One region of the Streptomyces brevispora genome, then DNA from elsewhere that is predicted to be linked to it. Evidence: riboswitches for the same ligand, from Rfam matches in the RefSeq annotation. Region 1 holds a riboswitch; each other region holds the start of a gene.

The links. A riboswitch is a leader RNA that binds a small molecule or an ion and turns the genes downstream of it on or off. The one in region 1 is predicted to bind cyclic di-AMP.
Region 2: it holds a riboswitch for cyclic di-AMP, as region 1 does, so the genes downstream of both, FHX80_RS10075 (transglycosylase family protein) here and FHX80_RS18365 (C40 family peptidase) in region 1, are expected to answer to the same signal.
Region 3: it holds a riboswitch for cyclic di-AMP, as region 1 does, so the genes downstream of both, FHX80_RS15315 (M23 family metallopeptidase) here and FHX80_RS18365 (C40 family peptidase) in region 1, are expected to answer to the same signal.
Region 4: it holds a riboswitch for cyclic di-AMP, as region 1 does, so the genes downstream of both, FHX80_RS30110 (LysM peptidoglycan-binding domain-containing protein) here and FHX80_RS18365 (C40 family peptidase) in region 1, are expected to answer to the same signal.

Annotation. Positions count from the first base shown of each region.
Region 1 covers NZ_VIWW01000001.1:3,909,050-3,916,876, forward strand. The annotation lists gene FHX80_RS18335 (LuxR C-terminal-related transcriptional regulator) at 1-66, shown strand, start outside; gene FHX80_RS36610 (hypothetical protein) at 148-297, opposite strand; partial or broken gene FHX80_RS36615 (hypothetical protein) at 348-431, opposite strand; gene FHX80_RS18345 (GNAT family N-acetyltransferase) at 546-1,301, opposite strand; gene FHX80_RS18350 (C40 family peptidase) at 1,344-2,390, opposite strand; gene FHX80_RS18355 (hypothetical protein) at 2,750-3,103, shown strand; gene FHX80_RS18360 (hypothetical protein) at 3,210-4,112, opposite strand; gene FHX80_RS18365 (C40 family peptidase) at 4,297-5,466, opposite strand; cyclic di-AMP (ydaO/yuaA leader) riboswitch at 5,465-5,629, opposite strand; gene pcrA (DNA helicase PcrA) at 5,888-7,827, shown strand, end outside.
Region 2 covers NZ_VIWW01000001.1:2,192,885-2,200,711, forward strand. The annotation lists gene eno (phosphopyruvate hydratase) at 1-428, opposite strand, end outside; gene FHX80_RS10075 (transglycosylase family protein) at 721-1,461, opposite strand; cyclic di-AMP (ydaO/yuaA leader) riboswitch at 1,466-1,637, opposite strand; gene FHX80_RS10080 (LysM peptidoglycan-binding domain-containing protein) at 1,960-2,934, opposite strand; gene FHX80_RS10085 (cytochrome P450 family protein) at 3,040-4,305, opposite strand; gene FHX80_RS10090 (nucleoside triphosphate pyrophosphohydrolase) at 4,542-5,510, opposite strand; gene FHX80_RS10095 (SurA N-terminal domain-containing protein) at 5,542-6,198, opposite strand; gene FHX80_RS10100 (hypothetical protein) at 6,491-6,883, opposite strand; gene FHX80_RS10105 (GtrA family protein) at 7,163-7,594, opposite strand; gene FHX80_RS10110 (glycosyltransferase family 2 protein) at 7,591-7,827, opposite strand, start outside.
Region 3 covers NZ_VIWW01000001.1:3,295,139-3,302,965, forward strand. The annotation lists gene FHX80_RS15270 (DUF6879 family protein) at 1-149, shown strand, start outside; gene FHX80_RS15275 (helix-turn-helix domain-containing protein) at 168-1,022, shown strand; gene FHX80_RS36390 (hypothetical protein) at 1,215-1,340, opposite strand; gene FHX80_RS15285 (SHOCT domain-containing protein) at 1,646-2,056, opposite strand; gene FHX80_RS15290 (hypothetical protein) at 2,266-2,487, shown strand; gene FHX80_RS15295 (SPFH domain-containing protein) at 2,528-3,736, shown strand; gene FHX80_RS35190 (hypothetical protein) at 3,764-4,267, opposite strand; tRNA gene FHX80_RS15305 (tRNA-Met) at 4,736-4,809, shown strand; gene FHX80_RS15310 (PP2C family protein-serine/threonine phosphatase) at 5,013-6,176, shown strand; cyclic di-AMP (ydaO/yuaA leader) riboswitch at 6,472-6,625, shown strand; gene FHX80_RS15315 (M23 family metallopeptidase) at 6,637-7,827, shown strand, end outside.
Region 4 covers NZ_VIWW01000002.1:109,015-116,841, forward strand. The annotation lists gene FHX80_RS30075 (BlaI/MecI/CopY family transcriptional regulator) at 1-86, shown strand, start outside; gene FHX80_RS30080 (M56 family metallopeptidase) at 90-1,028, shown strand; gene FHX80_RS30085 (HelD family protein) at 1,117-3,327, opposite strand; gene FHX80_RS30090 (hypothetical protein) at 3,560-3,760, opposite strand; gene FHX80_RS30095 (peptidoglycan DD-metalloendopeptidase family protein) at 3,907-4,779, shown strand; gene FHX80_RS30100 (GNAT family N-acetyltransferase) at 4,912-5,487, shown strand; gene FHX80_RS30105 (nitrobindin family protein) at 5,598-6,149, shown strand; cyclic di-AMP (ydaO/yuaA leader) riboswitch at 6,730-6,918, shown strand; gene FHX80_RS30110 (LysM peptidoglycan-binding domain-containing protein) at 6,922-7,794, shown strand.

The DNA.
Region 1 (7,827 bases):
CGCAAGCTCCAGCTGTCCAACCGGCACGAGCTGACGCGGTGGGCGACGGCCCGGCGGCTGGTCTGACCGTCCGGTAGGCGCGTACCCGGATCGCGCCGACCCGCCCGTGTGCGACGCGAGGAGAACGGGCTGGACGGCGCGCAGGCCTCAGGCACGCGCCTGCTCTCTCCCGCCCTGCCAGGCCGCCCACTCCTTCACCGCGAACTGGCCACCGACGCGCCGCACCTCGGCTGCGCCCGGTCCGGGGAAGCGCGCGGGGAACAGCAGGGCGCCCCGGTCCGCGGCCTCCCCCAGCACCGGCGCCGGCTGTCCCGTGCGCGGGGCTCGTCCTCGTCGAAGCCGGGGCAGTCGTCCGGTTCCACGATCTGCAGTGGGCGGTGCAGCAGATCTCCCGCGAACACCGCCCGGTCCGAGCCGGACCGCAGCCACACGACGCAGGAGCCGGGCGTATGGCCGGGGCGGGTTCGATACGGAGCAGGTCGTCGACGTCGCGGTACGGCCGGCCGGCGGACCCGATGCCGAAGCGCGACGACGTCGACGAGAGTTCAGCCGAGCGAGATGTTCAGCTTCTCGCCGACCCTGCGGTAGCCGATGCCGGCGTAGATCCGTTCCACATCGGCGTCGCCGGGCTCCAGCCACACCACCCGGCAGCCCCGCTCGAAGGCGGTCGCGGTGAGTCGGGCGGAGAGGGCGGCCCCGATGCCCCGGCGGCGGAAGTCCGCGGCGACGGCCAGGCCCACCAGCTCGCTGAGGCCGTCGACCGGGACCGAGCAGCCGCCCGCGCCCGCCGGGGTGCCGCCGACGGTGGCGAGCGCGGCGGCCCCGCCGTTCGCCACCGCGTTGCGCAGCCAGTCCGCCTCGCCGCCCTCGGGTTCGCCGGTCCCGCCGTACCCCAGGTGCTGCACCAGGGCGGCGGCGTCGAACTCCGCGTCCGTGGCCGGTTCGGCGGTCACCAGAGCGTCCACCGGCTTGGGCGGCAGCAGGTCGCCGGGGGCGCAGGCCAGGATCGGGGCCCGGTTCTCGACGGTGAACCCGGCGGTGAGCAGCGCGGGTTCGAGGGCGGGTGCCCAGGTGGGCAGGTACTCCAGGCGAGGCATCCGGTCGCGCTCGCGGAACGCCGCGACCAGGGCGTCGAGTTCGCCGGGCGTCGGTTCGGCGCCCTGGTCGGGGATCGCGTAATTGGCGTACTTCAGCGACCAGTTCACGCTGTGGCGCACCGTGAAAGGGCCGACCCGGTAATGGTCCGGGGAGCGGAGGGCGAGCGTACGGGCGTGGGTCTGGACGTCGAAGTCCATGGGCATGTGTGGGTGTCCCTCTGGCCGCTGGGTCCGAAGGACGGGAGCCTACGCCACCCGGGTCGCCCCGGCGAAGGGCATTTGGTCGATCGGCGCGATGCGGACCGGGGCTCCCGGGCGCGGTGCGTGGATCATCTGCCCGTTGCCGATGTAGATGCCGACGTGGCTGACGCCCGAGAAGAAGAACACCAGGTCCCCGGGGGCGAGTTCGGACCTGGAGACGCGTTGCCCGGCGTTGATCTGGGTGTACGTGGTCCGGGGGAGGGAGACACCCGCGGAGCGCCAGGCGGCCTGGGTGAGGCCGGAGCAGTCGAACGAGGAGGGGCCGGTGGCGCCCCAGACGTACGGCTTGCCGAGGGACCCGTACGCGAAGGCGATGGCTTCGGCGGCGCGGGCGTTCGGCGCCCGGTCGGTGCCGCGCGGGGAGCTGCGGTCGGCGCGGCCCGCGCCGCCGCCGCCGTCCGAGGCGTCGTACGCGGCGCGCTCGGCGGGGGAGAGGCGGGCCAGCAGCTTCCGGGACTCGGACAGCTTGGCCCGCACCGTCGCCTTGCGCTTCTTCAGGTCGGCCTGGCGGGCGGTGAGCTCGGCCAGCTGTCCCGCGGCCTCGGACCGCAGCTGGGCCACCTCCGCGACCTGGCGCTGCACGGTGCGGAGCTCGTCGGCCCGGCCGGCGGCGGCCCGCTCCACGTACGAGGCGCGCTGCAGGTACTGGTCGGGGTCCGAGGAGAGCGCGAGCTGGAGGGACGGGTCGAGGCCGCCCGCGCGGTACTGCGCCGCGGCGTACGAACCCAGCGCCTCGCGCGAGGCGTTGAGCCGCTCGGTCTTCCGGGCGGCCTCGTCGCGCATCGCGTCGATCGACTTGGCGGTGGCGGCCGCCTTCACCTTCGCGCCGTTGTACTGCTCGGTGGCGACCTCCGCCTCCCGGTACAGCCGGTCCACCTCGGCCTTGACCTGGGCGGCGGTGGGCGTCGGGTCGGCGTGCGCGGATCCCGGCAGCGCGGCAGCGGTCGCGGCCCCGGCGAGGGCGAGGGTCGCTGCGGTGCGGGCGGCAGAGCCGGTGTACGGGCGCTGCTTGGGTTTCCGATGCGCGGCCACGAGGGCGGTGGTCCTTCCTGTCGACTGCCCGTCGGGGCCTACCGGCGGGCCCGCCCGGTCCGGCGGCGGGTCACCAACAGGGGGAGTGACCCGCCGCCGGATCTCTCGGCGGGGTGACCGGATGGTGCCGTCCGGGTGCGGAGCGGCACTGAAGCCGGTCACCTGGGTAGCGACGCTAAACCCGGGGCAAGCGGAAGAGTCGTAATGACACCTATTGCCTTAATTTGGCGTTGCGTTGTTGTTGAATGACCGGAAAAATTGCGTCAGAGTCAGGCAATTGGTGCATTTATCAGTCAAGCGTCCAGTAAGCCTCACCTGGTTGCAGAAGGTTGATAGGGGCGGGGCTAGGGTGCGGAACCATGCGTGTACTCATCGATGTCTTCGTCGCCCTGCACATCATCGGAATCGCCGCCCTGCTGGGAGGTTTCCTCACTCAGATGAAGGCGATGGGGGCGGGGACGGCGCGATTCGTGCCGGGCATGCTGCACGGCGCGCTGACCATGCTGGTCACCGGTATCGCGCTGGTCGGGCTCGACCGGGCCGACGACCACCCCGTGAACAACATCAAGATCGGCATCAAGCTGCTGATCCTGGTCGTCATCCTCGCGCTCATCTACGTCAAGCGGGACGAGGAGAAGGTCGAGAAGGGCCTCTTCGCGGCGGTGGGCGGACTGACGACGGCCAACATCTTCATCGCCACGCTCTGGACCTGAGCGGTTGGTCGCACGGGGGGCGACCTTCTGCGACCGCCCGGTGGCACGGGGGTGCTGACGGCCGTCTGCAACCGCCAGGTGGCCGGCCACTGCTGATCCCCTCCGGCTACGGCGCGGCGTCCCAGTCGACCTGCCGGCCGTCCTGCCGCAGCGCCTTCTCCACGCCCGCCCAGTCCTCGACCCACTCGCCCACGCAGTCCCGCGTCATCGCAGGGTCGGCCGCCACCAGGATGATCACTCCGGCGGCGGAAGCCCGCTCCTCGGGTGTCTCGGACAGGTCGGCCGACCGGTCGACGCGGAGGTAGCCCCCGGCGTCGGAGCCCGCCGTGATCCGGCCCACCACCCCGTAGCGGGCGCGCTGTTCGGCCGCCGCGACATCGCCGCGGTCGACGGTGGCCGTGACCGAGCCCGGGTGCGTGACGGTTCCGTCCGGTGCCCCGTCGCCGAGGCCGTGGCGGGCCCGGGCCGCCGCCAGCCGGTCGCGGCCCGTCTCCGCTGAAGCCGCGCGTAGCCCGTGGAGGTGCAGCGTCCGCTCCTGCGGGCTCCAGGACATGATCCGCTCGATGTCCCGGTCCTGGATCGCGTCTTCCTCGGCGGCCGTCGTGCCGCTCTCCCCGTCCAGTTCCCGGGCGAGTGCCCGCGCCGATTGGGACGGTTCGACCGCGCCGTCCGGGCCTTGGTCGATGAGCATCGCGACGCCGGTGACCAGGGCTCTGAACCCGAGCACCGCCGACTGCTGGACGCCGCTCGGCCGGAACTCCTGACCGAGCTCAGGCAGTCCGCTCAGCCTGCGGTGCAGGGCGGCGGCCGCGTTCTCGTCCGGCGGCGCGGTGTCCCACAGCAGCTCCAGCGCGGCCACACAGGTGTCCTGGTCCGCCGGGCGCCCCTCGTCGGCGAGGTACTGGAGGAGCACCCCGGCGGTGTGCTCGGCACAGGCCGCCGAGAACAGCCTGGCCTGGACGAAAGTTCCCAGGAAGGCCATGCCCCGGACGCTCTCCAAGATCTTCACGGCCGCTCGCTCCTGTGGGTGCCCTGTGCCCTGTGCCTGCGCGTGGTGCCTGCGCGTGGTGCGCCGTGCCCGTCCGGTGCCCGACACCTCCCGCACGGTACCCGGCACCGGCGGCGCCCCCGGTGACGGTCACCGGAGCGTCTCGTACTGCCGTACGGCCCGCCCCAGGGGCGCCGGACACGCGCTAGCCGGGCCGCACGCTCCCGTAGATCGGCATGTAGTAGATCGACTCCTCGCGCACGTTCGCCCCCGGCTTCGGCGCGTGGATCATCATGCCGTCGCCCTTGTAGATGCCGACGTGGCTGATGTCGTCGTAGAAGAAGACCAGGTCCCCGGGCCGCAGATCCGCCGTGGCGATCCGGGTGCCGACCTCCACCTGATCCCAGGTGGTCCGCGGAAGGGTGACGCCCGCCGCCTTCCAGGCCGCCTGGGTGAGCCCCGAGCAGTCGTACGAGGACGGGCCGGTCGCCCCCCAGACGTACGGCTTGCCTATCTGGGCCCTGGCGAACGCGAGGACCTTCTCGGCCTTCGTCGTGGCGCTGCTGTCCGAGCCCGAACCGGAGCCCGTCCCGGTACCGGTGCCAGTGCCGGTACCGGCACCGGTCGCGCTTTCCGCCTCCTTGGCCTTGCGATCGGCCTCCGCCTTCGCGGCGGCCTGCTTCTTCGCCAGCTCGGCCGCCTTGAGCCGGGCCTCGTCCTTCCGCTTCTGCTCCAGCTCGGCGAGGCGCGCCTTCTCCTCGGCGGTCAGCTTCGACAGCAGCGTGCGGGCCTCGGCCAGCTTGTCCTGGACGTGCTGCTTGCTGGTGCGCAGTCTGGTCTGCGACTCGGTGAGCGTCTCCAGGCTCGTCACCGCCTCGGCACGCTTCTTGGACGCCTCGGCCTGCTTCGTACGGAAGTCCGTGACGGCCTGCTGCTGGTTCGCGGCCATCCGGTTCATGAGGTGCGTCTGGTCGAAGAACGACTGCGGGTCGTTGGCCAGGAAGAAGGTGGCGGTCGGCGCGAGCGCGCCGTCGCGGTACTGGGCGGCGGCGTAGTTCCCGAGCGTCCGGCGGGCATCGTTCAGCTTGTCGGCGCGCTTGGCGATGTCGTCCAGCAGCATGTCCACCTTGGCGCGCTGCTTGGCGGACGCCTCTTTCGCCTGGTCGTAGTGCTGGGTCGCGGTGCCCGCCTGCCGGTAGAGGCCGTCGACCTTCTTCTGGACGTCCTCGATGCTGGGCTTCGGGGCCGGGGCCGCCAGCGCGCTCTGCGTGGACAGCAGGGTCACCGAGGCGAGTGCGGCCGTCGTGAACCCGATGGCCGGGGTGGTGCTGCGCACCCGGGGGCGCGGTTTGCGATGTGATGCCAAGGCCGGCATCTCCTTCCGTGGACCGCCTACCGGGTTAGCTGTCGGGTTCGGGCGGAACGGAAGGCTGCCCTACGGTCCTGATGGGGGATTCGGACCGATTCACCCCGGTGATGCGTGTGGGTCCCCGGTTCCTGGCTCCGTACGGGCAGCCCGGATTCGGCGTGGACGTCCGCTCGGCGTGGTTCGCCTCTGGGGGTACGGGCCGCCCGAACGAGCACGCTAGCCAACTCATGGTGCCGCTGTGAAGGTTGATGTTCGATATGCCCGATACATTTTCGTGACCTCGGCGAAGTGGTGCGGTCCGGGCAGGTCAGGTCCGGGATTCACCCACGCAGTGTCGACGCGGCATCGCTTTGTGTGCCCGCGCGGTGGTGTGCGGTTCGCCATGCGGCCCCGGGGTGTCGGTGCGGCGCTCTAGACTCGGACAGCGATGAGCAGCCTCTTTGACGACAGTTTCCTGGCCGGCCTCCAGCACACGGAGGAAGGGCCCCCGCCGCCCCCCGAGGACTCCGCACCCGAAGTGGTGCCGGAGGACCTCTTCGGGGGCGTGTTCGACGGGCCCCCGCCGTCCCACGACGCGTACTACCGCGACGGGGCCCACCGCCCGGTCGTCGACCCCGCCGCGCTGCTCGACGGGCTGAACACCGAGCAGCGCGCCGCCGTCGTGCACGCGGGCTCCCCGCTGCTCATCGTCGCCGGGGCCGGTTCGGGCAAGACCCGGGTGCTCACCCACCGCATCGCCCACCTGCTGGCCGAGCGCGGGGTGCACCCCGGCCAGATCCTGGCGATCACCTTCACCAACAAGGCCGCCGGTGAGATGAAGGAGCGCGTCGAGCAGCTCGTCGGACCCCGTGCCAACGCCATGTGGGTCATGACCTTCCACAGCGCGTGCGTACGGATCCTGCGCCGCGAGTCGAAGAAGCTCGGCTTCACCTCCTCGTTCTCGATCTACGACGCGGCGGACTCCAAGCGGCTGATGGCCCTGGTCTGCCGCGATCTCGACCTCGACCCGAAGCGCTTCCCGCCGAAGTCGTTCACGGCGAAGGTGTCGAACCTGAAGAACGAACTGATCGACGAGGAGACGTTCGCCGGCCAGGCCGCGGACGGCTTCGAGAAGACCGTCGCCCAGGCCTACGCGCTCTACCAGTCCCGGCTGCGCGAGGCCAACGCGCTGGACTTCGACGACATCATCATGACGACGGTGCACCTGCTCCAGGCGTTCCCCGACGTCGCCGAGCACTACCGCCGCCGCTTCCGGCACGTCATGGTCGACGAGTACCAGGACACCAACCACGCCCAGTACACGCTCGTACGGGAACTGGTCGGCCCGGCCGGTGCCGACGACGCCCCCGCCGAACTGTGTGTCGTGGGTGACGCGGACCAGTCGATCTACGCCTTCCGCGGCGCCACGATCCGCAACATCCTCCAGTTCGAGGAGGACTACCCGAACGCGACCACGATCCTGCTGGAGCAGAACTACCGCTCCACCCAGACGATCCTGTCCGCCGCCAACGCCGTCATCGAGCGCAACGAGAGCCGCCGCCCGAAGAACCTCTGGACCAACGCCGGCTCCGGCGCCCGGATCACCGGCTACGTCGCGGACACCGAGCACGACGAGGCGCAGTTCGTCGCCGACGAGATCGACCGGCTGACCGACGCGGGCGACACCAAGGCGGGCGACGTCGCGATCTTCTACCGGACGAACGCGCAGTCCCGTGTCTTCGAGGAGATCTTCATCCGGGTCGGCCTGCCCTACAAGGTCGTCGGCGGTGTGCGCTTCTACGAGCGCAAGGAGGTCCGGGACGTCCTGGCCTACCTCCGGGTCCTCGCCAACCCGGAGGACACGGTTCCGCTGCGCCGCATCCTGAACGTGCCCAAGCGCGGCATCGGCGACCGGGCCGAGGCGATGATCGACGCCCTGTCACTGCGCGAGAAGATCACCTTCCCGCAGGCGCTGCGCCGCGTCGACGAGGCGTACGGCATGGCCGCCCGTTCCGCCAACGCCGTCAAGCGGTTCAACACGCTGATGGAGGAGTTGCGCACGATCGTCGAGTCCGGCGCGGGGCCCGCGGTCGTGCTGGAGGCCGTCATGGAACGGACCGGCTACCTCGCCGAGCTCCAGGCCTCCACCGACCCGCAGGACGAGACCCGGATCGAGAACCTCCAGGAGCTCGCCGCCGTCGCGCTCGAATTCGAGCAGGAGCGCGGCGAGGAGGAGGGCGCGGGCACCCTCCCGGAGTTCCTGGAACGGGTCGCGCTCGTCGCCGACTCCGACCAGATCCCCGACGAGGACACCGACGGCTCCGGCGTCGTCACGCTGATGACCCTGCACACGGCGAAGGGCCTCGAGTTCCCGGTGGTCTTCCTGAC
Region 2 (7,827 bases), 1.7 Mb from region 1:
GGCAGCAGGTGCGCGTTCGGGCCACCGAGGTAGCGGAACAGCGGCAGGTCCGAGGCCTCGGACGCGGCGTGGGCGACGGCGAGCGAGACGCCGAGGATGGCGTTGGCGCCGAGCGAGCCCTTGTTCTCGGTGGCGTCCAGGTCGAACATCGCCTGGTCGATCAGCCGCTGCTCGGTCGCGTCGTAGCCGACGAGCTCCGGGCCGATCTGCTCGATCACGGCGAGGACGGCCTTCTCGACGCCCTTTCCGTGGTAGCGGTTGGGGTCGCCGTCGCGAAGCTCAACGGCCTCGAACGCACCGGTGGAGGCTCCGGACGGAACAGCAGCACGACCCGTGCTGCCGTCGTCGAGCCCAACCTCGACCTCGACCGTGGGGTTGCCCCGGGAGTCGAGGATTTCCCGGGCTACGACGACGTCGATGGACGGCACGAGGCATCTCCTTCTGGGATATGACGCTGGTTGTGCAGGGTCACTTTGGCCTTGCGACAAGAGCCTAACCGGCCCGGCCCTCTCAGTCGGCCGCCCGCCCGCCCCCTGGGACGAAAAAGGACCCAAGGGCACCCATAGCGGGGCAGACGTCCAGGTACCTACCGACCAGTAACTACAACAGTTGAACAATCGGCGCGGGAGCCGGCGCACCCCGAAGCGGCAAAACCCCGGCCCGGCACGCACGGGGGGAGGTGCGGGCCGGGCCGGGGAGCTCAGCGAGGAGAGTGCCGAATTACTTCACCAGGTGGAGCTGCTGACCCGGGAAGATCATGTCGGCGTCCTTGACGATGTCCTTGTTCAGCTCGAACAGCCGCTCCCAGCCGCCCTTGACGTTGTGGTCGGCCGCGATCTGGCTCAGCGAGTCGCCGGCGACGACCTTGTACTCGCCGTCACCCTTCTTGACCGTCTCGCCGGTCGGGGTGGTGACGGTCTTCTTCTGCTCGGCCTGAGGGGTGGCCGCGCGGTCCGAGCGGGAGGCGGCGGGGGCCTCGGTGCGCTCGGCCTTCTTCGGCTCGGCCTGCTGGACCGGAGCCGACTGCTGCTTGGGGGCGGTCTTGGTGGCGGTGGAGCCGGTGTCGACGCCCGGGTCGACACCGTCGTTGCGCAGGTTGCCGGCGCCGGCGCAGCCCCAGGCGCCCGGTCCCTGCATGTCGAGGAGCTTCTCGGCCACGGCGATCTGCTGGGACTTGCTGGCCAGGTCGGCGCGGGCCGCGTACTGCGTACCGCCGGCGGCGGCCCAGCTGGACTGCGAGAACTGCAGACCGCCGTAGTAGCCGTTGCCGGTGTTGATCGACCAGTTGCCGCCGGACTCGCACCGGGCGACCGCGTCCCAGGTGGACACGGAGGCCGCGGAGGCGCCGGTCGCACCCATCAGGGGCACGGCGATGGCGGCACCGGCCACACCGGCGAGCGTGACGAGACGGACGGCCTTGGACGGGCGACGGTGCTTGTTGCCCTTGCTGTTGAGCAGCATCGAGACTTCTCCTCACCGACGCCTACGAGGTGAGCTGTCGGGTTCGGGCCAAGTGAGTTGCCCGGTCGCACGTCCTAGCGCACGACTTAACCCCAAGCCGTTCCCGATGCGTCTTGCGACGATCGGACCCGGCGCCTACCTGGGTCCCCCGCTCCTGCCTACGGCGCTTTACGCGTCTGTTCCCTTCGACCGACGGCAGGATTCGGCGTGACGATCGACGGGGCCCGCGGTGCGAGCGGTTACGACCGTAAACACACGCCACCCCCACATTCAAAGAAGGACATACCGGATAAACAGCCCTTACTCGCATCTGAAGAACACCTGTTTGCGCAGGTCGGAACGGATGCGGGGGGAGCTCCCGGACAAGACGCGCCAGTTCACGCAAAGAGACCCATGTCTCACTTAGTCAAAAGTGGGACATAGGCCTCTTAAGTACCCCAGATTTGAGGTGCTTTCAGCTGTTGATCAGACCGATTCCGCGGCCGTTCCCGGTCGGTCTCAGTCGGTCTTCACACCGAGATCGAGGCTCTGGCCAGGCAGGATGAGGTCCGGGTCGGAGCCGACCTCCGCCTTGTTGGCCTCGTACAGCTCCGTCCAGCCGCCGGGAAGCTTCTGTGCGTCAGCAATCGCCCAGAGGTTGTCGCCGGGGCGGACGGTGTACGTACCGTCGGCGACCGGGGCCCCCTTGTCGCGTGCGTCACTGGCGCCGCGCGAGGCGTGCCGCCCCGAGTCCCGGTCGCTGCCGGTCCCCTCGGGGGCCGGGGCGCCGCGGTGCTTGCCGCCCGTCTCCCCGGCCGGGGCGGACCCTTCCCGGGCGCCGGAGGAGCCGGTCGCGCCGGAGGAGCCGGATGCCGAGGGCGTGGCGGACGGGGAGGCCGAGGCGTCCGGCGTACGGTCGTGGTCGGCCGTGTCCGCCGTCGCGTCGTCCGACGGGGTGCCGGCCGACGGGGCATCGTCCGACGGAGCGTCGGTCGCGCCCTTGGACGCGCTGCCCGACCGGTCCCGGCTCGCCGACGGATCGGCACTCGACGACGGGTCCGCACTCTCGGAGGTGTCGGCGGACGAGGCGCTGCCCGGGTCGACGCCCGGCAGGGACCCGTCCACGACGAGGCCGGAGATGACCGCGCAACTGGGCCACGCCTTCGACCCCTGGTCGCCCAGGACCTTCTCCGCCACGGCGATCTGCTGCGAGCGGCTGGCCAGGTCCGCGCGCGGGGCGTACGAATCGCCGCCGTACGACTTCCACACATCCTGCGAGAACTGCAGGCCGCCGTAGAAGCCGTTGCCGAGGTCGGCGCTCCACATGCCGCCGCTCTCGCACTCGGCGACCCGGTCCCAGGTCGAGGCGTCGGCTGCGTGCGCGCCGGCCGCGCCGAGCAGTGGGATGGCGATGGCCGAGCCGGTCACGCCTGCGGCGACGACGATCGCGGGTGCCTGCCGAGGGCGACGGTGTCTGCCGTTCGCGGAGCCCATGGGAATGCCTTCCGTGTAACTGACGAGTGACTGGTGAGTCGAACGGTGAACCTAGCGGGACTCGAACGTGTGTCACAAGTCGATGCAGCAGAGATCACATAAAAGTCACAGAGTTGACAGAGCGTCACCCTCATCGGAAGCGGGCTCGGGAGTGAACTCCACCGGGAGCGTGCGCAGTCCGCGCATGATGAGCCCGCCACGCCAGCGCAAATCGGCAGCTTCCCCCGCAAGTCGCAGGTCCGGAAGGCGTTTCAGCAACGTGGCGAGCGCGGCCTGCCCCTCCAGCCGGGCGAGCGGTGCTCCCAGGCAGTAATGGATGCCGTGCCCGTATCCGAGGTGCTGATTGTCACGCCGCGAGAGGTCCAGCGTGTCCGGGCCATCGAAGCGTCCGGGGTCCCGGTCGGCGGCCGCCAGCACCACCAGCACGGGGTCTCCCTCGGCCACCCGCTGCCCGTCGATCGTCAGTGGCTCGGTGGCGAACCGCCAGGTCGCCAGCTCCACCGGGCCGTCGTAACGCAGCAGTTCCTCGACGCCGGTGGCCAGCAGTTCCGTCTCCCCTGCCGCCAGGGACCGCTGGAGCCGCTCGCGCTGCTCGGGGTGTCCCAGCAGGGTGTGGACGCCGTTGCCGATGAGGTTGACGGTCGTCTCGAACCCGGCGAAGAGAAGGATGAAGGCCATCGCGGCGGCCTCGTTCTCCGTCAGGTGCTCGCCGTCGTCGCTCGCCCGGATCAGCCCCGAGATCAGGTCGTCCCCGGGGTTCTCGCGCTTGCGGTGGATCAGTTCGAGGAGATAGCCGCGCATCTTCTTCACGGAACGGGCCACCCCGCCGCGCGGGCCGCCGCCGTGGCGGATCATCATGCCCGCCCAGTCCCGGAAGTCGTCCTGGTCCTCACGCGGGACACCGAGCAGGTCGCAGATCACGTAGATGGGGAGCGGGAAGGCGAACTCGTGGATGAGGTCGGCCTCCCCCTTCTCGGCGAAGGAGTCGATGAGGCGGTCCGTCAGCTCCTGCACGCGCGGCGCGAACTCCGCGATGCGCCGGGGCGTGAACGCCTTCGACACGAGACGCCGCAGCCGGGTGTGGTCGGGCGGGTCGATGTTCAGCAGATGCGTCATCAGCTCCGCCTTGCGCTCGCCCGGGATGCCCGTCCGGCCCTTGGCGTGCGCCGGCTCGGCGTGGTGCGCCGGGTTCTTGGAGAGCCGGGGGTCGGCGAGGGCCTGCTTGGCGTCCGCGTACCGGGTGACGAGCCAGGCCTCGACCCCGCTGGGCAGTGTGGTGCGGTGCACGGGGCTGTGCTCGCGCAGCCAGGCGTACGCGGGGTAGGGGTCGGTGGCGAACTCCCAGGTGAAGAGTTCGGGGGCGGGCGGCACGGCCTCGGCGTCGGCCGCGTGGGCGGGGCAGCCGGCGGGCGCGGGCGTCGGGGCGGCTCCGGAAGCGTGCTCGGGCGTGTCGGCGGGCGCATCGGCTGGGCTGTCGGCGGGCGTATCGGCTGGGCTGTCGGCGGGCGCATCGGCTGGGCTGTCGGCGGGCGTATCGGCGGGGCTGTCGTTCACCCCCCGACGTTAGCCGTTGCCCTGTGCCGGGCCCGCCGTCGCCCTGCGCCGCGCTATCCGTTGCCCTCCGCCACCCTGATCGCGTCCCGGTAGGCGCGGCTCGCGGCCCGCAGGGCGGCCTCCGGGTCGGTGCCGTTCTCCTGCGCGCTCACGGCCAGGGCGAGGAGCCGGTAGCCGATGCCGTCGCCCTCGCCCTCGGGAAGCGGCACGTCGAGTCCGGCGGTACGGACCCGGCCGGCCAGCTTCGCCGCGAGGGCCAAGGCGGGCTGGCCGAGCGGCACCCCGTCGGTGACGGACTCGCGCTGCTTCTCGATCGCCTTGGTCCGCAGCCAGTGCGCGTGGACGTCCTGCGGGGTCTCGGCGGTCTCGTCGCCGAAGACGTGCGGATGGCGGTGGATCAGCTTCTCGACGAGCGTGGCGGCGACGTCGTCCACCGAGAAGGGCTCCTCCTCGTCCTCCTCGGCGATGCGCGCGTGGAAGACGACCTGGAGGAGTACGTCGCCGAGCTCCTCGCGCAGCTCCTCGCGGGTGCCGTCCTCGATCGCCTCGACGAGTTCGTACGCCTCCTCGATGGCGTACTTGGCGAGGCCCTTGTGGGTCTTCTGCGAGGTCCAGGGGCACTCGATCCGGACCCGGTCCATGACCTGCACCAGATCCAGCAGCCGGGCACCGGGCAGATCGTACGAACCGGGCAGCAGCTCCAGGTCCGGCATCTGCACCCGCCCCGAACCGGCCAGCCGGGCCAGTCCGTCGGTCAGTGGCTGGTCCCCCTCGCCGCCGCTGAGCACCACCACGGTCCGGCCCCCGGCGCAGGCGCCGACGAGCTCCTGCGCGTCGGGCACGGCCGGCTCGACGGTGATGCCCGCCTCGCGCAGGTACGGCAGCTGGGGCTGGCCGGGCTCGGCGCAGAGCACCCGGTCCGCGGCGTGCAGCATCTGCCAGGCGGGCCAGGACAGCAGTCCGGGCGCGACCCGGTGGCTGGCGGTGAGCAGGACGATACGGCCGGGGTCTTCAGCGTTCACGCTGCGAATCTACCCGGCCGCCCGGCCGCTGCTACGCCCCGGCCTCCGCCGCCGCCTGGGCGGGCTTGGTGACCTGGTTGATCCAGGGGGCCTTGTAGTCCGCGAGCTGGATCTGCTTGTTGTTCCAGGTGCCGTAGCGCGGGTTGACCTCGACCTTCAACGCCTTGGACGCCTTCGTCAGCGCGTCGCCGAGGATCTTCGTGCCGGCCGGGGTGGACGGGTCGGCGCCGAGTGCCTGGGAGAGCTTGGTCAGCTGGATCTGCTCGCGCAGGAAGGCGTTGATCTGGCCGGGGGAGATCCAGCGCTCCTGGAGCACCGCGGCTCGCAGCCCCTTCTCCCCCTTGTACTGGGCGACGGCCGACTGCCGCATCTGCTGGATCTCGGCGCGGCTGACGGTGACGCCGGCATCGGCCGAGGCCCGGTCCAGGACCCGGTCCAGGATGATCCCGTGCAGCTTGGCGCGGACGAGCTGGCCGGACTGGTCGGCGCTCTGGGCAGCCTGCTTGGAGCCGCCTTGTGCGTCACGCACGTCCGCCACCTGGGCCTGAACGGTGGACACCGCGATCCGGTCCCCGTCCACGACGGCTGCCGCGCCGGGGTGGGCCTGGCTGCCGCAGGCGGCGAGGAGTGGCGCTGCGGCGAGAGTTGCTGCGGAGACGGTGAGCGCGGTGCGACGGCGGCGGTGCAAAGGGAGCCTCCCGAGGAGATTGTGCGGCGGTGCACAAGGCCTTGCGGTGATCGATGTTAGGCAGTGGAACTGGTCGGGGCCACTGATTCGACCAACGATTCGGGAGGAGTTGGGGATGTGGGCTCCGGCGTGGCCGGATCGCACACCCGGGCCGGTGCATCCGCTGGGAGGTTTACGGCGATGTGTCCGGCCGCGGCATGGCCGTGCGCGAGTCGACGGCGTACGCACCACGCCGTCGCGCGCCGGGGCGATGCGGGCCGCGAAGCGGGGCCCGCACCCGGCCGTCCGGTCCCTACACCGTCGCCACGGTGATCTGTCCGGCCACCACGTCCAGTTCCGACTTCGCGAACCGCGGGAAGAAGATGCGCAGTGCACTCCCCAGGGACTCGTCGAACAGGACGAACGAATGCTTCACCAGCCCGCGCTTGACCTCGGACCGCTTCACATCCTTGATGTGGAACGTCGCCACGTGCCGGTCCGGCTTGGCGAAGACCTGATTGGCCTGGAACAGAAACAGACGTTCCCCGGTGGTCGCGAGGTACATCGGCTGCGGAGCCGCCGCCACGGTCATCGTCCCACCGCTCAGGACCGCCGCGGCAAGCCCCATCGCGATGTTCTTCTTGAAGGAGACCTCGCTCAGATTCACGAGGGACGTGGTCTCGACCTGCTCGCCGGGCTCAAGCATCTGCGCAACGGCAGCCCGCAGGGCCCGGCGTCTTCTCGCGTTCACAACACACCTCTCGGACGGATCAATTGAATTCGCTGCGGCGAGCCGGACGCGGAGAACCACACCGAGGGCGGAACCCCTCAGGGCTACGGGAGACGAAGGCCTCTCCCCCGCGGCGCTCGCCCAGCTCAGCACGCATGCCGGGATACCTTGCCACACGGGAATCCCTCCTGCGTACCGCCCGCCGCGCCGGTGCCCGGACCACGGTCCGGGCCGGTTCGAGGAGTAGAGGGGAAATCAGGAACGCGGGCTGCCGATGGCCCGGCTCAGCCGGCGCGCTCGACCGGTTTCGCCGGGGAGGTCCGGCCGCAGCATGATCGTGCGCGAGACCACGAAGGTGATCGGGACGGCGGCCGCGGCCGCGACGAGCGGGGCGTAGCGGTCGCTGAACCCGGCCAGGTCGACCAGCAGGTAGACACCGCCGGTGGTGATGACGAAGTTGGCGGCGTTGGTGAGCGGGAAGAGGAGGAACTTCCGCCAGGTGGGCCGGGTCCGGTAGGTGAAGAAGGAGTTGAGGAAGAACGAACCGGTCATGCTGAGCGCGAAGCCGGCCACATGCGCGGCCAGGTAGGGCAGCCAGGTCAGCAGGGCGAGGTAACAGCCGTAGTACGTGGCGGTGTTCACGACGCCCACGAGGGCGAAGCGGGCCAGCTGTGCCTTGACCGTCATCGGCGTACGAACTCCAGGGGTTCCGGCCGCGGTGCCGTCGCGCGGGCGCGGGTGCCGGTGTCCTTCACGGTGTTGGTGTCCTTCACCAGGTAGTGCGGGCGGCGCTTCACCTCGTAGTAGATCCGGCCGACGTACTCCCCGACCACCCCCACCATCACCATCTGGACCCCGGCGAGGGCGGTGACCGCGACGAGGAGGGTGACGTATCCGGGGGTGTCGACCCCGTTCACCAG
Region 3 (7,827 bases), 610 kb from region 1:
AGTGGGTGCACTGGAACCACTTCGCCGGCGACGGCTCGTCCCTCGGCGAGGAAATCACCGACGCCCCCACCTCGGCCAAGTTGTGCTCCGAAGCCTTCCGCACCGTGTGGAGCCGCGCCTCCCCGCACGACCAGTACTCGATCCACTAGCAGGAGCACCGGCCACCCATGCCCCTCTCTCCGTCATCATCTGCCCAAGCCGCCCGCGACTCCGTGGCGCGCAGACTGCGGGACCTCCGCAAGGGGGCAGGACTGACGGTTGTTGAGCTGGCCGTCCGATGTGGCTGGCACCACGCCAAGACATCCCGTGTCGAGAACGGGCGCACTGCTCCGTCCGCGCTCGACGTGAGGCGCTGGTGTGCTGCCTGCGGTGTGCCGGAGCAGGCCGCCGACATCGTGGCCCAGTCACTCACCGCGGAGTCGATGTACCAGGAGTGGCGACACCAGGTGCGGTCCGGGCTGAAGCAACTCCAGGACAGTTGGGTGGACTTCTACCGCTCCACCCAACTGTTCCGGGTGTACTCGCCGACGCTGGTGCCGGGGTTGCTCCAGTCCGAGGGGTACGCGGCGGCGCTGCTCTCCACCATCGGAGCGTTCCGCGACATCCCGGTCAACGACGGTGCCGAAGCCGGGGCGGCCCGGGTGGAACGCTCCCGCGTTGTTCATGAGCCTGGGCACCGCTTCGTGTTCCTCATAGAGGAGGCCGTGCTGTACTACCGCATCGGTGACGCGGACGCGATGGCCGCACAGCTTGGGTACCTGCTGACTGCCGGTGCTCTGCCGGCCGTGTCGCTGGGCATCGTTCCGGCGGCGACACGGGAGCGTGGCATGTGGCCGCAGGAGGTGTTCCACGTCTACGACGACAACTTCGTGTCCGTTGAACTGCTTTCCGCTCAGGTCAACATCACTCAGCCGTCGGACGTGGAGCTGTACGTGCGGGCGTTCGAGCGGCTGCGCGGCATGGCCGTGTACGGGGCCGACGCGCGGGCCCTGGTCGTGAAGGCGATCGACGCGCTCGACTGACCGCGCACGCACAAAGGCGCCCCCTGCCCCTTCGCACGCACAAAGACGCTCCCTGCCGCCGGCCGTAGCCGGGACAGGGGCGTGATGTGGTGAGCCCGGATGGGTGAGCGACGCGTGAGAGATGCGTGAGCGGACGGGCTGCTGCACGGCCGGACGAAGGCGGATCTCGGGACACGGAGGCGGGCCCCGTGGCTACAAGCGCGAGGCTGCGTCCGCCCAGACCTGCATGTCGAAGCCTTCGCCGGCGGCTTCTTCTTCGTACCAACCGGTGCCGGACAGCCAGACTTCCAGCCACTCGACGAGGCTGCGCGCGTCCACGAACCAGGCGCCGGACAGGTCTTGATCGCGGATCGCGTTCGGACAACCGCTGGACCGGGCTCGCCGACGCGGCCGGGCCGGTGGTCACCGGGCTGGTGGGGACCGGGGACGCGGTCACGTACACCAATCCCACCATGGGGCAGGGAGTGGCACTGGCCGACCATCCGGACTTCACGCCCGGATTCGACGGCCCCGCACGGGAGGACCGGGAGTCGGCCGTGCGGCGTACGGCGCAGGCGGTCTGAAGCGGGCGAGGGGCCGTGGGCGGGCCGACGGGGAGGGGGCGAGCGGGCAGGGGGCGGGCGTCAGACGAGGAGCTTCGTCTTTGCTCGCTGGTACTCCTCGTCCGTGATCGCACCCTTGTCCCTGAGGTCGGCGAGCCTCGTCAGGTCCTCGACGTGGCTGCTCTTCGTCGAGCCGCCCGCGGCGTCCGTGCCCGCCGCGTCTCGCACGTACGCCTTGAAGGCCGCATCCCGTTCCTTCGCGTCCTTCAGATCGCGCGTCCCCATGGACTTGCCGCGGACGATCACGTAGATGAGCACGCCCAGGTACGGCAGCACCAAGGACAGGATCAGCCAGCCGGCCTTGGCCCATCCGCCCAGGTCATCGCTGCGGAAGATGTCCATGATGACGCGGAACAGAAGGAACATCCACATGACCCAGAGGAAGAACCAGAGCATGGTCCAGAAGAGGTTGAGCAGCGGGTAGTCGTCCATCGTCCACTCCAGATCATCGCGTCGAATGAGTGAATGCGAAATAATTCATACCACCGCATTTCGCCCCTCGCCCGGCGAGTTCCGTCAGCGTTGCCGGTGGGGGCGCGAGGAGTAACGTGGACGTGTCGAGGGAGGCGTGGGCCTCCGGGAGGCGGTTCGCCTCGTGACTGTGATGACGTGTCCGAACACGGACCTGCGGCGGTGCGCACGTGCGCGCGGCAGATGAGTCCGGCCGGAGTCCGGTCGGGGCCGTCGGCCGTGTCACGGTGCCGATCCCGCCGGATGGGCCGGGCGAGGTACTGGTGGCCGTACGGGGCGGCTCCGAGGCCTACACCGCATGGTCGGCGACGGCCATCGGCAGGGACGTACGCATCGTGGTCGTCGACTCCGTATCGGCACGCACCGTGGTGGTGGAGCGCTTGCCGTCCTGACCCGAGAAGTGACATCTGATCTCCTGACAGGAGTCCGCTCATGCTGTTCTGGCACGTTCCCGCCCCCAACGAGGCGATGCTCATATCGGGTTCGAAGCGGCAGACGCAGGACACGCAGTTCCGGATCGTCACCGGACACGGGAGCTTCGTCCTTCCGATCAAGCAGAAGGCGCGGATGCTGTCCCTGGCGCTTCGGGAGGCGGAGATCACCGAGGACTGCGTCACCCAGCAGGGCATCCGCCTCACGGTCCGGGCCGTTTCCGTCTTCAAGGTCGGGGACGACGCCGTGTCCATCGCCAACGCGGCACGGCGCTTCCTGTCCGAGCAGAATCAGATGGAGGAGCTCGTCGGCCGGATCTTCGCCGGACACCTGCGGTCCATCGTCGGCGGACTGACCGTGGAACAGATCATCCGGGAACGCAGCCGGGTCTCCCAGGAGGTCATCGCCGGCAGTCACGGTGAGATGGAGAAGCTCGGCATCGTCGTGGACGCCCTCCAGATCCAGGAGATCGACGATGCCACCGGGTACATCGACAACCTGGCCGCCCCGCACGCCGCCGCGGTCGCCGGTCAGGCCCGGATCGCCCGGGCCAAGGCCGATCAGGAAGCCGCAGAACGCGAGCAGCAGGCCGCCGCGCTCAAGGCCGAGTACGAGCGGGACACCGCGATCAAGAGGGCCGGGTTCCTCGCCGAGACGGAGCAGTACAACGCCCGCGCCGCCCAGGCCGGGCCACTCGCGCAGGCCAGGGCCTCGCACGAGGTCATCGAGGAGCAGACCGCGCTGGCCCAGCGCCAGGCGTCACTCGCCGCCCAGCGGCTGGAGGCGGAGGTCGGGCGACCGGCGGACGCCGAGGCCTACCGGCAGCGCACGCTGGCCGAGGCCGCCCGTGACCAGGTGAAGTTCCAGGCGGACGGAAGCGCGTACGCCGAACGGACCCTCGCCCAGGCCCAGGCGGACGCCAACACGGCCCGCGCCGTCTCGCTGCGGGACGGCAACCAGGAACTCATCGCGGCCAACCGCATCGTGGAGAACCTGCCCGCCCTGGCCGACGCCGCCGCCCGCGGGATGTCGGGAGCCAGCCTCACCGTGCTCAACGGCACCGACGGGGTCAACGAGATGGCGGCGGGAGTCGTCGGCCAGGGGCTGGCGATCCTCCAGTCGCTCCAACGCGGTACGGACCCGGCGACAGCCCAGGACGGCGACGACCGGAACCAGGACCCGACGCCCCGTATCGCCGACTCGGAATGACCCGAGCGGAAACGAACGGGACCGGCCCTACTTCTCCGGTACGGAGACGGGGGCCGGGGCCGGGACCGGTACGGAGGCCGGGACCGGGTCGCGGGTCTCGGCGGAACTCTCGGCAGCGGGCTCGGCGGGGCTCACTTCGGCCTCCGATGCCTCGGGCATCTCTGTCCCCTCGGTCGTCTCTGCCACCTCTGCCGTCTCAGTGGGTGCGGCAGCCTCATCAAGTGCGGGAGCAGCTGAAGGCGACAGCGCGGCAGCCTCCGCGCGCGCGGCCGAGGAGACCTTCCGGTGGTGCGCCAGGATCCCCACGAAGCCTGCGAGGAACCCACTGACCAGGCCGGATATCGCATGGTTGACCGCGTTGACCGACTCGCTGTCCGGAATTCCGATGATCGCGTAATTGACTCCCGCGCTCATCACCGCCCCGATCACTCCGCCGATCACACCGCTGATGACGGCACCCCGCAGCGGTGAGGCCGCAGTGGTTGCGGGGGCGGACGCGGGGGCAGGGGCGGGAGTGAGCGGTGCGGTCATCGGCGGAGGCCCTCCAGACAGGCTGCGATGAGAGACCGGGAGCGGCTTGCGGGGCGCGGTGAAATGCGTGCTCCCGGGTCTGCTCGCACGGGCAGCCCACCAGTCCGGGGGATGCAGCAGATACCTTGCGGCAGAACGCGTGTTCCTTGCAACACCTTCTCGTTTTCGACACTTTGACGTTCTTGGTCCGGTCGGCCGAACCCGGTGCGGGACTGCCTCCGCCTGTTCGGTGAGCGATCCAGTCGAATGTCAACTGGTCGACAGAGGTTGGTTGTTGCGCGGGTGGGGGTACTGGTCTCCCTTTTCTCGCAGGTGGTTGGGCCTTTCCCTCGGATGGTCGGGGTCGATCGGGGGAGTCTGTGCGGGGGCGTCATCGGGTGGGCCGGGCGGCGGGGGAGCCGCGCGAGGGGGCGGGCGCGCGGGGTGGTCATGAGTGCGTCGAACATGCCGTAGAGTTGTGTTTACCGACGCGGGGTGGAGCAGCTCGGTAGCTCGCTGGGCTCATAACCCAGAGGTCGCAGGTTCAAATCCTGTCCCCGCTACTGAAGAATCAGGCCAGGCATGCATACTGCATGCCTGGCCTGATTCGTTTGTGCGTTCGCCGGGCCACCGGCCGGTGCGACCCGCACCACGCACGTACTCCCATTGGCCGTCGATGAATCGCCCCGCCACCGTGCTCCGGGAAGTCTGGGGGTGGTGCGCGGTACCGTCCGCGGCCGTGGGCGCACCGGGTAGGAGAGCACAGGTGGGGAAGCGGGAACAGCGGCGGGGGAGGCGCGCGGGCGAGATCCGGAACCGCCGGCTCGTCCGGGCGCTGCCTGGCCTGATCATCGCCGTGGGGTTGGTGTTGGATTTGATCACCCCGCCCGCCTTCACGCCCGTTCCGCTGTTCGCCGCGGCCCCGCTGATCGCCGCGCCGTTCTTCTCGCAGATCGGCACCATCCGGGTCGGAGCCGCAGCGCTGCTGTCCTTGGCCGGGCTGCGGTTCTACGGTGAAACGCTGTTCAATGCCGTGCCGTCGATCGAGCTCCTCACCGTCCTCACCGTCTCGGTCCTCGCGGTCTACATCAACGGGGTCGTACGGCGCAGCAACGAGCAGTTGGCCTCCGCGCGAGTCATCGCGGAGACCGCCATGCGCGCGGTGCTGCCGAAGCCGCCCGACCGGATCGGCGGGCTGCAAGTGGCCGCGCGGTACGAGGCGGCCCAGGCGGACGAGTTCGTCGGCGGCGACCTCTTCTCGGTCACGGACACCCCGTACGGGGTGCGGCTGGTGGTCGGGGACGTGCGCGGCAAGGGGCTGGACGCGGTGGAGGCGGTGGCGGTGATCGTCGGCGCGTTCCGGGAGGCGGCCGAGCAGGAGCGGTCACTGGAGGGGGTGGCTCAGCGGCTGGAGCGTGCGCTGGCGCGGGAATCGGGCCGGCGCGGGGGCCTCGACGAGGCCGAGGGGTTCATCACCGCCGCGCTCGCCGAGATCCCGCCGGGCGCGACCCTGGTGCGGATCGTCAACCGCGGCCACCCCGAGCCGCTGCTGATGTACTCGGACGGGGCGCTGGACGTACTGCAGCCCGAGCTGCCCGCGCTGCCCCTGGGGATGGACCTGGGCGTGTGGCCGGACCGCGCCGACGAGTGGGCGTTGCCCGCCGGGTCGACGCTCCTCCTCTACACGGACGGCCTCTCCGAGGCCCGTAACGCCGACGGGGTCTTCTACGACCCCGCCGAGCGGCTGCGCGGACGGATCTTCCCGGGCCCCGAGGAGCTGCTGTCCGCGCTGACCGACGACGTACGGCTGCACACCGGTGGGGTGACGACCGACGACATGGCGCTGCTCGCCATTGTGCGCCCCGCCGAGGGGCAGCCGGACCGGCGCACAACCGTGAAGATCGTGGGTTTGGGAGGCGGCGCAGGGTGAAGACGAAGGGGCAGACGGGGGAGAGCGTGAGGGAACACGAGGGAATGCGACGGAGCGGACGCGGAAGATGCCACTGTCCGTAACCGTAAGGAACCCCTTCGCATAACATTTGACGCAACGTCAGAAAATAGATAACGATTGAGTGGCGATCAACTCGCCCGGTTCCACCCGGTTGTGTCCCGTAAAGTCCAGGCCGAAGATGTGAATGATCAGCTGGAACGGCTTGGAATCGGACCCGTGTGTCTATTAACGTTCGATAACGCAGCGCGGTCCCAGCCGCCGTCAGAGGCGGCACCGTGCGCGAGCGCCGAATTCCGCAAGGGAACCGGGGAACCACCTACATGGGGTGAATCGGGCATCTCTGTCTCGTTGAGAGGCGGAGGAACCCGTAGGAGACCTTCCTGCTCCGAACCCGTCAGCTAACCCGGTAGGCGAGAAGGAAGGAAAGGAGTGCGCCCCAGTGGCGTCCAACAAGCCTGCCCCCGAAGCCCCCTCATGGTTCGTGCCCGAGCACGGAAATGACTTCGGACCCGGGCCCGGTGCCAGCTACGGCACCAACCACGGAACCGAGTACGGAACCGCTTACGGATCCAGCCACGGGACCGCTTACGGAACCGCCTACGGAACCGATCGGGGCAGCGAGTTCGGCAACGGCTTCCGCGCCGACGAGGCCGAGCCGGACAAGGCGCGGGAGGAATGGAATCCCACCGAGGAGTCCATCCGCCCCGTACGCGGCAAGCACCGCGTCGCCAAGCAGCGCAACGGTCTCGCCCGTAGCTCCACCGTCCTCGGCGTCGGTGTCATCGCAGCCGTCGGCGCGGGCGGCATGGCCTCCGCGCAGAGCAGGCCGCCGGTCTCCATCTCCCTTCCCGACGCCATCTCCGACAACCTCCCCGAGGCCAGGTCCCTCCCCGGCGTCGGCGCACTGTTCTCGGGTGAGTCCGAGGCGGAGAAGGCGAAGGCCGAGACGGTTTCCGCCCCGCTGACGACGGCCGGCATCACCACCGCCGAGGCCGAGCAGGGCGCCACGGACGCCGGCGAGGCGCTCCGCGCCCGCATCCTCCAGCAGGCCGAGCAGCAGCAGGACTCCGCCGACGCCGAGGCCAGGGCGGCCGAGGAGAAGGCCGCCGCGGAGAATGCGTCCGCCGAGGCGAAGAAGCAGCAGGACGCTGCCGAGGCCGAGGTCGCCGCCGCGAAGAAGAAGGCGGCGGAGGAGGCGAAGGAGAAGGCCGAGGCACTGCGGCTCGCCAAGCTCGCCGCCAGCTACGCCATCCCCACCTCCTCGTACACGATCACCTCGACCTTCGGCGAGGCCGGTTCGCTGTGGTCCTCCGGCTACCACACGGGCCTCGACTTCGCGGCGCCGACCGGTACCCCGATCAAGGCCATCCACAGCGGCACCATCAAGTCGGCCGGCTGGTCCGGTTCGTACGGCTACCGCACGGTCCTGGAGCTCGAGGACGGCACGGAGCTCTGGTTCTGCCACCAGTCCTCGATCGGTGTCGGCGTCGGCCAGAAGGTCACCACCGGGGACACCATCGGACGCGTCGGTGCGACCGGCAACGTGACCGGCCCGCACCTTCACCTCGAGGTCCACACCTCGGACGGCGCCGGGATCGACCCGATGTCCTGGCTGCGTGCCCGGGGCCTG
Region 4 (7,827 bases), on a different contig from region 1:
CGGACGACGAGGCTCTCCTGCGGTCGCTGCTCAGCGACAACGGTCCCGGCCCGGCCGGACCGCCCGCGGACGAATCGGAGAGTTGACCGATGGGCGTCTTCGTCTATCTGCCCCTGGTCCTGCCGCTCACGGCGCTCCCCATCGCGCGCCTCGCGGAACAGCACCTGCACCCGCGAAGCGCCGCCCGTCTGCTCGCGACCATCGCCGTCATCATGGCGTCGTGCAGCACCCTCTGCCTCGGCCTTCTGGTGGTGGTCGGCACGGCCCAGCTGCCGGGCAACCCACTCCCGGACGGCTGGTCCGACGACGAAGTCAGGAAGGCCGTTCCGCACGACAGGTTCGCCGGCAAGACGGCGATCGCCGCGCTCACGGCCGTAGCCGTGGCCTGCGCGGTCACCGTATGGCACCACTGCCGTTTCCGTTCCCGTGCGCACCGGACGCTGGCCGGGCTGGCGACGACGGCCGAAGTCGCCGTTCTGCCCGACGGTGTGCCGTATGCGTACGCGTTGCCGGGCTCACCCGGCAGGATCATGGTCTCCTCCGCCATGCTCGACTGCCTGACGGAGGCCGAGCAGCGAGCGCTTCTCGCGCACGAGCGGTCCCATCTCGCCGGACGGCACCACCGTCTGCTGCTCGCCGTCCAGTTGGCCGGCTGCGCGAACCCGCTGCTGCGGCCGCTGCGTGCGGCCATCACGTACAGCACGGAGCGCTGGGCCGACGAGGAGGCCGCCGTCAGCACCGGGGACCGGCGGCTCACGGCCCGCGCTGTCGGCAAGGCGGCGATCATCTCGCACCGGGCCGCCACCGGGACCGTCGCGGCCTTCGCCGCGGCCGGACCCGTCCCCCGGCGGGTCGCCGCGCTGCTCGGTCCGGTGCCGCCGGAGCGGGGCTGGCCCCCTGTTCACACCCCGACGGGGATCGCGGCGTTCGTCGCCGCGGCGGGAACGGCCCTGTCCACTCTGTCGTCGCTGAACGCGGCCTTCGCGCTCTTCGTCACCCTCGAAGCGGCGACGCCGCTGTCCTCATGAGCCATGTGCTCCCTTCCCGGGGGCCGACCGGGCCGGCTGTCCGGCGACTGGCCGCCGCCGGATCCCGGTCCGCTCTTCCCCGGCGCCGTCAGCGCAGGGACCCGGGCAGCTTCTCCCGGTGGATGATGCCCAGCCGCTGTGTGGCACGGGTCAGCGCCACGTACAGGTCGCTGGTCCCGTACCGGGCGGGCTCCACGACCAGCACGTGATCGAACTCGAGCCCCTTTGCCTGCCGCGGGGCGAGCAGCACCACCGGGCGGGTCAGATCGGGCTCGGCACCGGCCGTGACTCCTTCCAGCGGAGCCGCGATCTCCTCGTGGAGCTCCGCCGGCGCGATCACCGCAAGGCGTCCCTCGACGGGCGTCAGCTCCGCCACCGCCAGTGCCACCGCGCCCGCGAGATCCTCCCCGGCATCCCGCGTCCACGGCAGCTCACCGGTGGACCGCACCGATCCCGGCGGCTCGAAGGACGGGTCGTCGGCGCGTACGACCCTCGCGGCCAGCTCCATGATCTCCGCGGGCGTGCGGTAGTTGACCCCGAGCGTGACGTGTTCGAAGCGGTCACCGACGTACGGCTCCAGGATCCTCTGCCACGAACCGACACCGGCCTCCTCGGAGGTCTGCGCGGGGTCGCCGACCAGGGTCATCGCGCGGGTCGGTGAACGACGCATCAGCAGCCGCCACGCCATCGGCGACAGCTCCTGTGCCTCGTCGACGATGATGTGCCCGAACGCCCAGGTCCGGTCGGCGGCGGCACGCTCCGCCGCGCTGCGGTGATCGGCCTCCTCCTGCCGCTCCGCCATCCGTTCGGCGTCGATGATGTCGTGCGCGGCGAGCATCTCGGACTCCTCGTCCTCGAACTCGTACGACTCCGAACCCCTCGACAGCTCCAGAACGCCCTGCGCGTACGCGATCCGCTCCTGGCGCTCGGCCTCGGCGGCGGCCCGCTCGGCGCTGTCGTCGACCCCGAGGAGTTCCGCCACCTCGTCGAGCAGCGGGACGTCGGCAGGGGTCCATGTTCCTTCGCCGGGCGCGCGGCGGACAGCGTCGGCGTCCTCGTCCGGTACGTACACGGGGTCGGCCAGATAGTCGGTGAGGAACCGCTCCGGGGTGAGGGGCGGCCACAGGTCGTCGACGGCGGCGTGCACCTCCTTGCTGAGCGCGACGTTCCTGCCGAGCTGGGCGATGTCGTCGGGGCCGAGGAAGTTGGGACCGCCGTGCGGGTCGGCGCCGATGCGTTCGGTGAGCTGCGAGGTGAGGGCGTCGATGATCCGGAAGGCGAAGTGCGGGCGGGCGAGGTTGTGGGGCAACCGGGTGTCCCGGGCCGCCTGCCGGGCCTCGTAGGCGATCTCCCAGTCGAGGACGAGATCGCCGTCGTCGTGCGCGATGACCAGCGGGGCGCCGGGCTCGGGCAGCTGCTGCCGGTCCCGGACGGCGAGGGCGAGCGCCTCCGCCATCGCCGCACCGCCCTTGACCGCGGCTGCGCGGCCCGTGTCGGTGCCATGGGCGTGGACCCCGGGGAAGAGCTCGGCCTGCGTGGCGAGCAGGACACCGGTCTCGCCGAGCGCGGGCAGCACCTCGCCGATGTAGCGCAGGAAGGCCGGGTTGGGGCCCACGATCAGGACGGCGCGCTTGGCGAGCAGCTCGCGGTGCTCGTACAGCAGGAAGGCAGCCCGGTGCAGTGCCACCGCTGTCTTGCCGGTACCGGGGCCGCCCTCGACGACGAGGACACCGCGGTGCGGGGCGCGGATGATGCGGTCCTGCTCCGCCTGGATGGTCCGCACGATGTCGCCCATGCGGCCGGTACGGGCGGAGTTCACGGCGGCGAGCAGCACGGCGTCGCCGCTCGGGTCCTCGAATCCGGTGCGCTCACGGTCGCCGAGGTCGAGGATCTCGTCGTGCAGCTCGGTGACGGTGCGGCCCTCGGTGGTGATGTGCCGGCGCCGACGCAGCCCCATGGTCGTGTGACCGGTGGCGAGATAGAAGGGGCGGGCCACCGGCGCGCGCCAGTCGATCAGCACAGGGGTGTGTGCGGTGTCGTCCTCACGGATTCCGACACGGCCGATATGGTGCGCCGTGCCGTCGGAGAGGTCGATGCGGCCGAAACACAGCGAGCCGTCCACGGCATTCAGGGCGGCCAGCAGACCTGAGCGTTCAGCGACGAGCACATCGCGTTCGTGTCGGGCCTGCAGGCCGGTTCCGACCGGCGTCAGCGCGTCCTGGACGTGCTGGGCGGCTGCTCCGCGCAGCGCATCGACACGGTCGTAGAGCCGGTCGACGAATCCCTGCTCCTTCTGCAATTCGGAGCTTTCCCGAGTTGACAAAATGGCTCCCTGCCGGATATGGTTTTTCTTAGCGGCCCCCATTGAGGGGCCTTTTCTGTGGGCACACAGAAACGCTCAATATACCCGGGAAAATCCCCGGTCCGCAATTGCGGACCGGGGATTTTTTGTGCCGCAGGTTCGGCCGGTTCCCTCGTCCCGGACGGCTCGGCGGGTGCTCCGGGGGTGGGTCAGTTCCAGCGTTGGTGGGTCAGTTCCAGCGGTCCTGGTTGATGAAGTGGCTGAAGCCGCGCCAGGAGTTGGGTCCCATCACGTCGTCGATGGGGCCGGTGTAACCGTTCTGGGCGGCCAGGCGTTGGACGGCGGTCCAGGTGTTGGTACCGGGTACCCCGTCGATCGGACCGGTGTAACCCGACTCGATCCGCAACCAGTTCTGCGTCCGCTTCCACATCACCACACCTGCGCATGGTTCCGCCGGTGAGGGTGGGACTCTCAGTAGCGAATCTGTCATGTTTTTATCAAAATCTATGCGCGTAGGCTACCGTGACTCCGCCTCGCTCTGGCAAGTCAAGTCGTAGTAATAACAAGGGAGTTGCCGTGCACAAGAGCCATGGGCCCGACGGCGGCCAGGAGGTCCGGCCGCGGATCGAGATGAGCCGGCGCATGTTGCTGCGCGGCTCGGTCACCACGCTCGGTCTGGCGGCCGGCGGCGTGCTGTTCTCGGGGAACGCCGCCCAGGCGCTGGACATCTACAACCCGTTCAGCGGATATCAGATGACCGGTACCTGGCAGGACCACCTCAACGACGGCTCGCTGGGCGGACTCGACTACGGGATGGGCGTCGGCACCGCGCTGCCGGCTGCGGGTGCCGGTGTCATCACGAACATTCCGAACAACGGTACCGGTGGACACACGGTGACCATCACCCACGGCGACGGGTACCGGACGCAGTACATGCACCTGTCCCAGTTCCTGCTGGGCAACGGCGCCTCGGTCGGCAAGGGAGGGATCGTCGGGTACTCAGGAGGCGCCGTCGGAGCCCCGGGCTCGGGAAGCTCCACCGGACCACACGTGCACTGGCACCTGATCACCCCGGGCGGCACCCGGGTCAACCCGCTGGACTACCTGGGCGGGGGCGGCGGAGGCGGGCTGCCGAAGACGTCGACGGAGCAGGACGGTGTTCCCGGTGCGGTGATGTGGAAGCGGACGCAGAACTGGTTGCGGATCGAGTCGGGTTACACCGGTCCGATCGACGGGGTACCGGGGCCCAACACCTACGCCGCGCTCCAGCGGAACATGCGTAACTGGGGTTACACCGGCCCCATCGACGGGGTACCCGGTACCAACACCTGGGCCGCCGTCCAACGCCTGGCCGCCCAGAACGGTTACACCGGCCCCATCGACGGCGTGATGGGACCCAACTCCTGGCGCGGCTTCAGCCACTTCATCAACCAGGACCGCTGGAACTGACCCACCCCCCAGGGTTTCCGCGGACCGATCAACGAAGTTCGCCCGGTCGGTCCGCGGTTCTCCGCTGCTCTCGTCTGTCCGCGGAAGGTGTCCAGGTATTTCGCTGGGTGAGGGTTGGTTAGGCTGCGGGTCATGAACACGGCTTCGAACGGCGGTGGGACCCTTGAACCCGTCGTCCTGGACGCGACGGAGCCGACGTCTGATCCGGACCTGCGGGCCCGGTTCGCGGTGTCGGTCCATCGGATCCTGGCGGACCTGGTCCGTGAAGGCGCCGCGCTGGGGTGGGTTGATCCCCCGTCGTACGACGAGGTGGCGGAACTCCTCGACCACGTCTTCTCCGCGGTGCACGCGGGTGATGCCGCCCTGCGTGCCGCGTATCTGGACCGTGAGCTGGTCGGGGTGGGGTACTGGCTGCGCCACACGCGGCCTACCCATCGTCCGCACGCCGATCTCGAAAAGATCGCGGTGGCGGCGTCCGCCCAGGGCCGTGGTATCGGCCGGGCACTGACCGCCGCCCTGATCGACGATGCCCGACGGGCGGGGATCGAGGTCCTCACGCTGGATGTCCGCGGCGACAACAGCGGTGCACTGCACCTCTACCGGGCGCTGGGCTTCACCGAATACGGGCGCCTGCCCGGCTTCGTCGCTGTCGGTGAACGCCGCTACGTCAAGGTGTTCTGCATGATGGACTTCCGTCAGGAGGAGTGACTCCCTGTCAAAGGCGCGGTGCGTGAAGGCGTGGCATCGGCTTCCTCGCGTTCACTGGTCCTACGGTGCCACCCGGCACCGGCACCGTCCCCGACCCAGGAGCTCGCAAGATGTTCGACCCCGCCCGGAAACACCCGTACCCCGACGCGTTCCGACCGGACGAAGCGCCTGCCCCGCATCCGCTGCTCGCACCGCTGGCCGGCTTCCTGGGCACCTGGGCCGGGCGGGGCCGCGGCGGATACCCGACGCTCGCCGGGGAGTTCCGGTACGCGCAGGAGGTCACCTTCAGCCACGACGGGCGGCCCTTCCTCCACTACGAGGCGCGCGCCTGGCTGCTCGACGCGGACGGCGCCCCGCTGCGGCCGTCGGCACGGGAGAGCGGCTGGTGGCGGATGCAGCCCGACGGGCACGTGGAGGCGTTGATCACTCAGCCCACCGGTGTCGCGGAGATCTTGACGGGCCACGCGGTCGACGGCGTGGCCGACCTCGCCAGCCATCAGGTCGCCCTCGCACCCACCGCCAAGGAGGTCGGCGCCACCCGTCGCCGCTACACCCTGACGGACGACGGCACGCTCGAATTCGTCCATGACCTCGCGGCGGTAGGTCAGCCGCTGCAGCATCACCTTTCGGCGCAGCTCCGACGCGGGGGCGGAAGCCGGTAGCGCCTTGCGGCGGATGGTGCGGAGTTCCGCGTCGGTGCGGTGACTGGGGTTCGCGCCCGGCTTCACCGCACTCTGCTTCGCCGTGCCCACCGTGCCCGGCTTCACCGCGCCCGCGTCGTCGACACCAGGCTCGGCGAAGCGCTCGAAGTACTCGAAGCGCCCGAACGGCATCTTGCACCGGAGGCCGTCGGCGCCGGCTGCGGCCGTGAGCGGCGGGTGGGGCGCCGACCGATGCCGAGCCTGCCCGGAGTCCGGGCAGGCCGACTCCCCGAGACACCCAAATGTCTTGATTGGGGGCAATTGCTACGAATAAATCGCAATGAACCTCCTTGGGTAGTTTTCTACTAACCAAACGCTATCAAATCCATCAAACCGCCCCTTTCGGGCGCAGTGGTCAGCGTCACTTTTCCGGCCCCGCACGCGGGGTATCGGGCTTCGGTTCCCTGTCGCGCCAAGAGAATTGACTTCCTCGGCGAGGCCTGATTGTGAGCGTTTCCTTTAGTTGATCTTGCGAATCAATTGGGATTCGGAATTCAGGGCTTGTTTCGCTCGGCGCCTTTCGCTTACGGTCACCGTCAATCCGGATGGAACGCCGAATCCTGCCGCCGTCCGGTGACCCAACCCACTCGCGTACGGCAGGAGCGGGGGACCCAGTTTTGCCGCCGGTCCGGTATCCGGAGCGGCTAGGGGTGAAGTCGCCATCACGTGCGGCCGGACATCTCCAGTCCGAACCCGACAGCTCACCTCGCAGGCGGCGGAGAGGAAATGCGCCATGCCCATCATGGGTAAGCACCGTCGTTCCAAGTCCACCTCCCTGACCCGCGGTTTCATCGCCGTGAGCACGGGCGGAGTCGTTCTCGCGCTCCCCCTGATCGGGGCCGGGTCGGCTTCGGCCGCACCGGCGCACTCCGTCGCCGCGGAAAAGGCGAAGGCCTCGACTTCCGTTGCTGCCAAGGAAATTGCCGTCCGCGATGCGGAGCCGACCATCTATTCCGTGGTCTCCGGTGATTCACTTTCCAAGATCGCCCTGGGGTATTCCCTCAGTGGCGGCTGGGAGCGGCTCTACGAGGACAATCAGAGTGCGATCGGCGGAAATCCCGATCTGATTCACGTGGGCCTCAAGCTGACCATCGGTGCCAAGTCCGCGGCCACAGCGCCCGAGGCGGCCCCCACGGCCGAATCGAAGGCACAGCCCACGACTGAGTCCAAGCCCGCGGCCGAGGCCTCGCAGTCGGCCGACCGCGCCGACCGTTCCCAGCGGACGGCCACGCCCGTCGCGCAGAAGACCGCGGCCACCGCTCCCGCGCCGGCCGCGACGTCGTACACCAACGACCTCGACGGCTGGATCAAGGAGTCGCTGGCCGTGATGGCCCAGCACGGCATCCCCGGCAGCTACGACAGCATCTACCGCAACATCATCCGCGAGTCCTCGGGCAACCCGAAGATCGTCAACAACTGGGACTCGAACGCCGCCGCCGGCACGCCCTCGAAGGGCCTCCTGCAGGTCATCCAGCCCACCTTCCAGGCCTACCACGTACCCGGCACGTCGATGGACATCTTCGACCCCGTCGCCAACATCACCGCCGCGTGCAACTACGCAGCTGCCACGTACGGCTCGATCGACAACGTCTTCGGGGCCTACTGACGTCACACGGCTCCGCCCTCGGGAGGAGCCGGG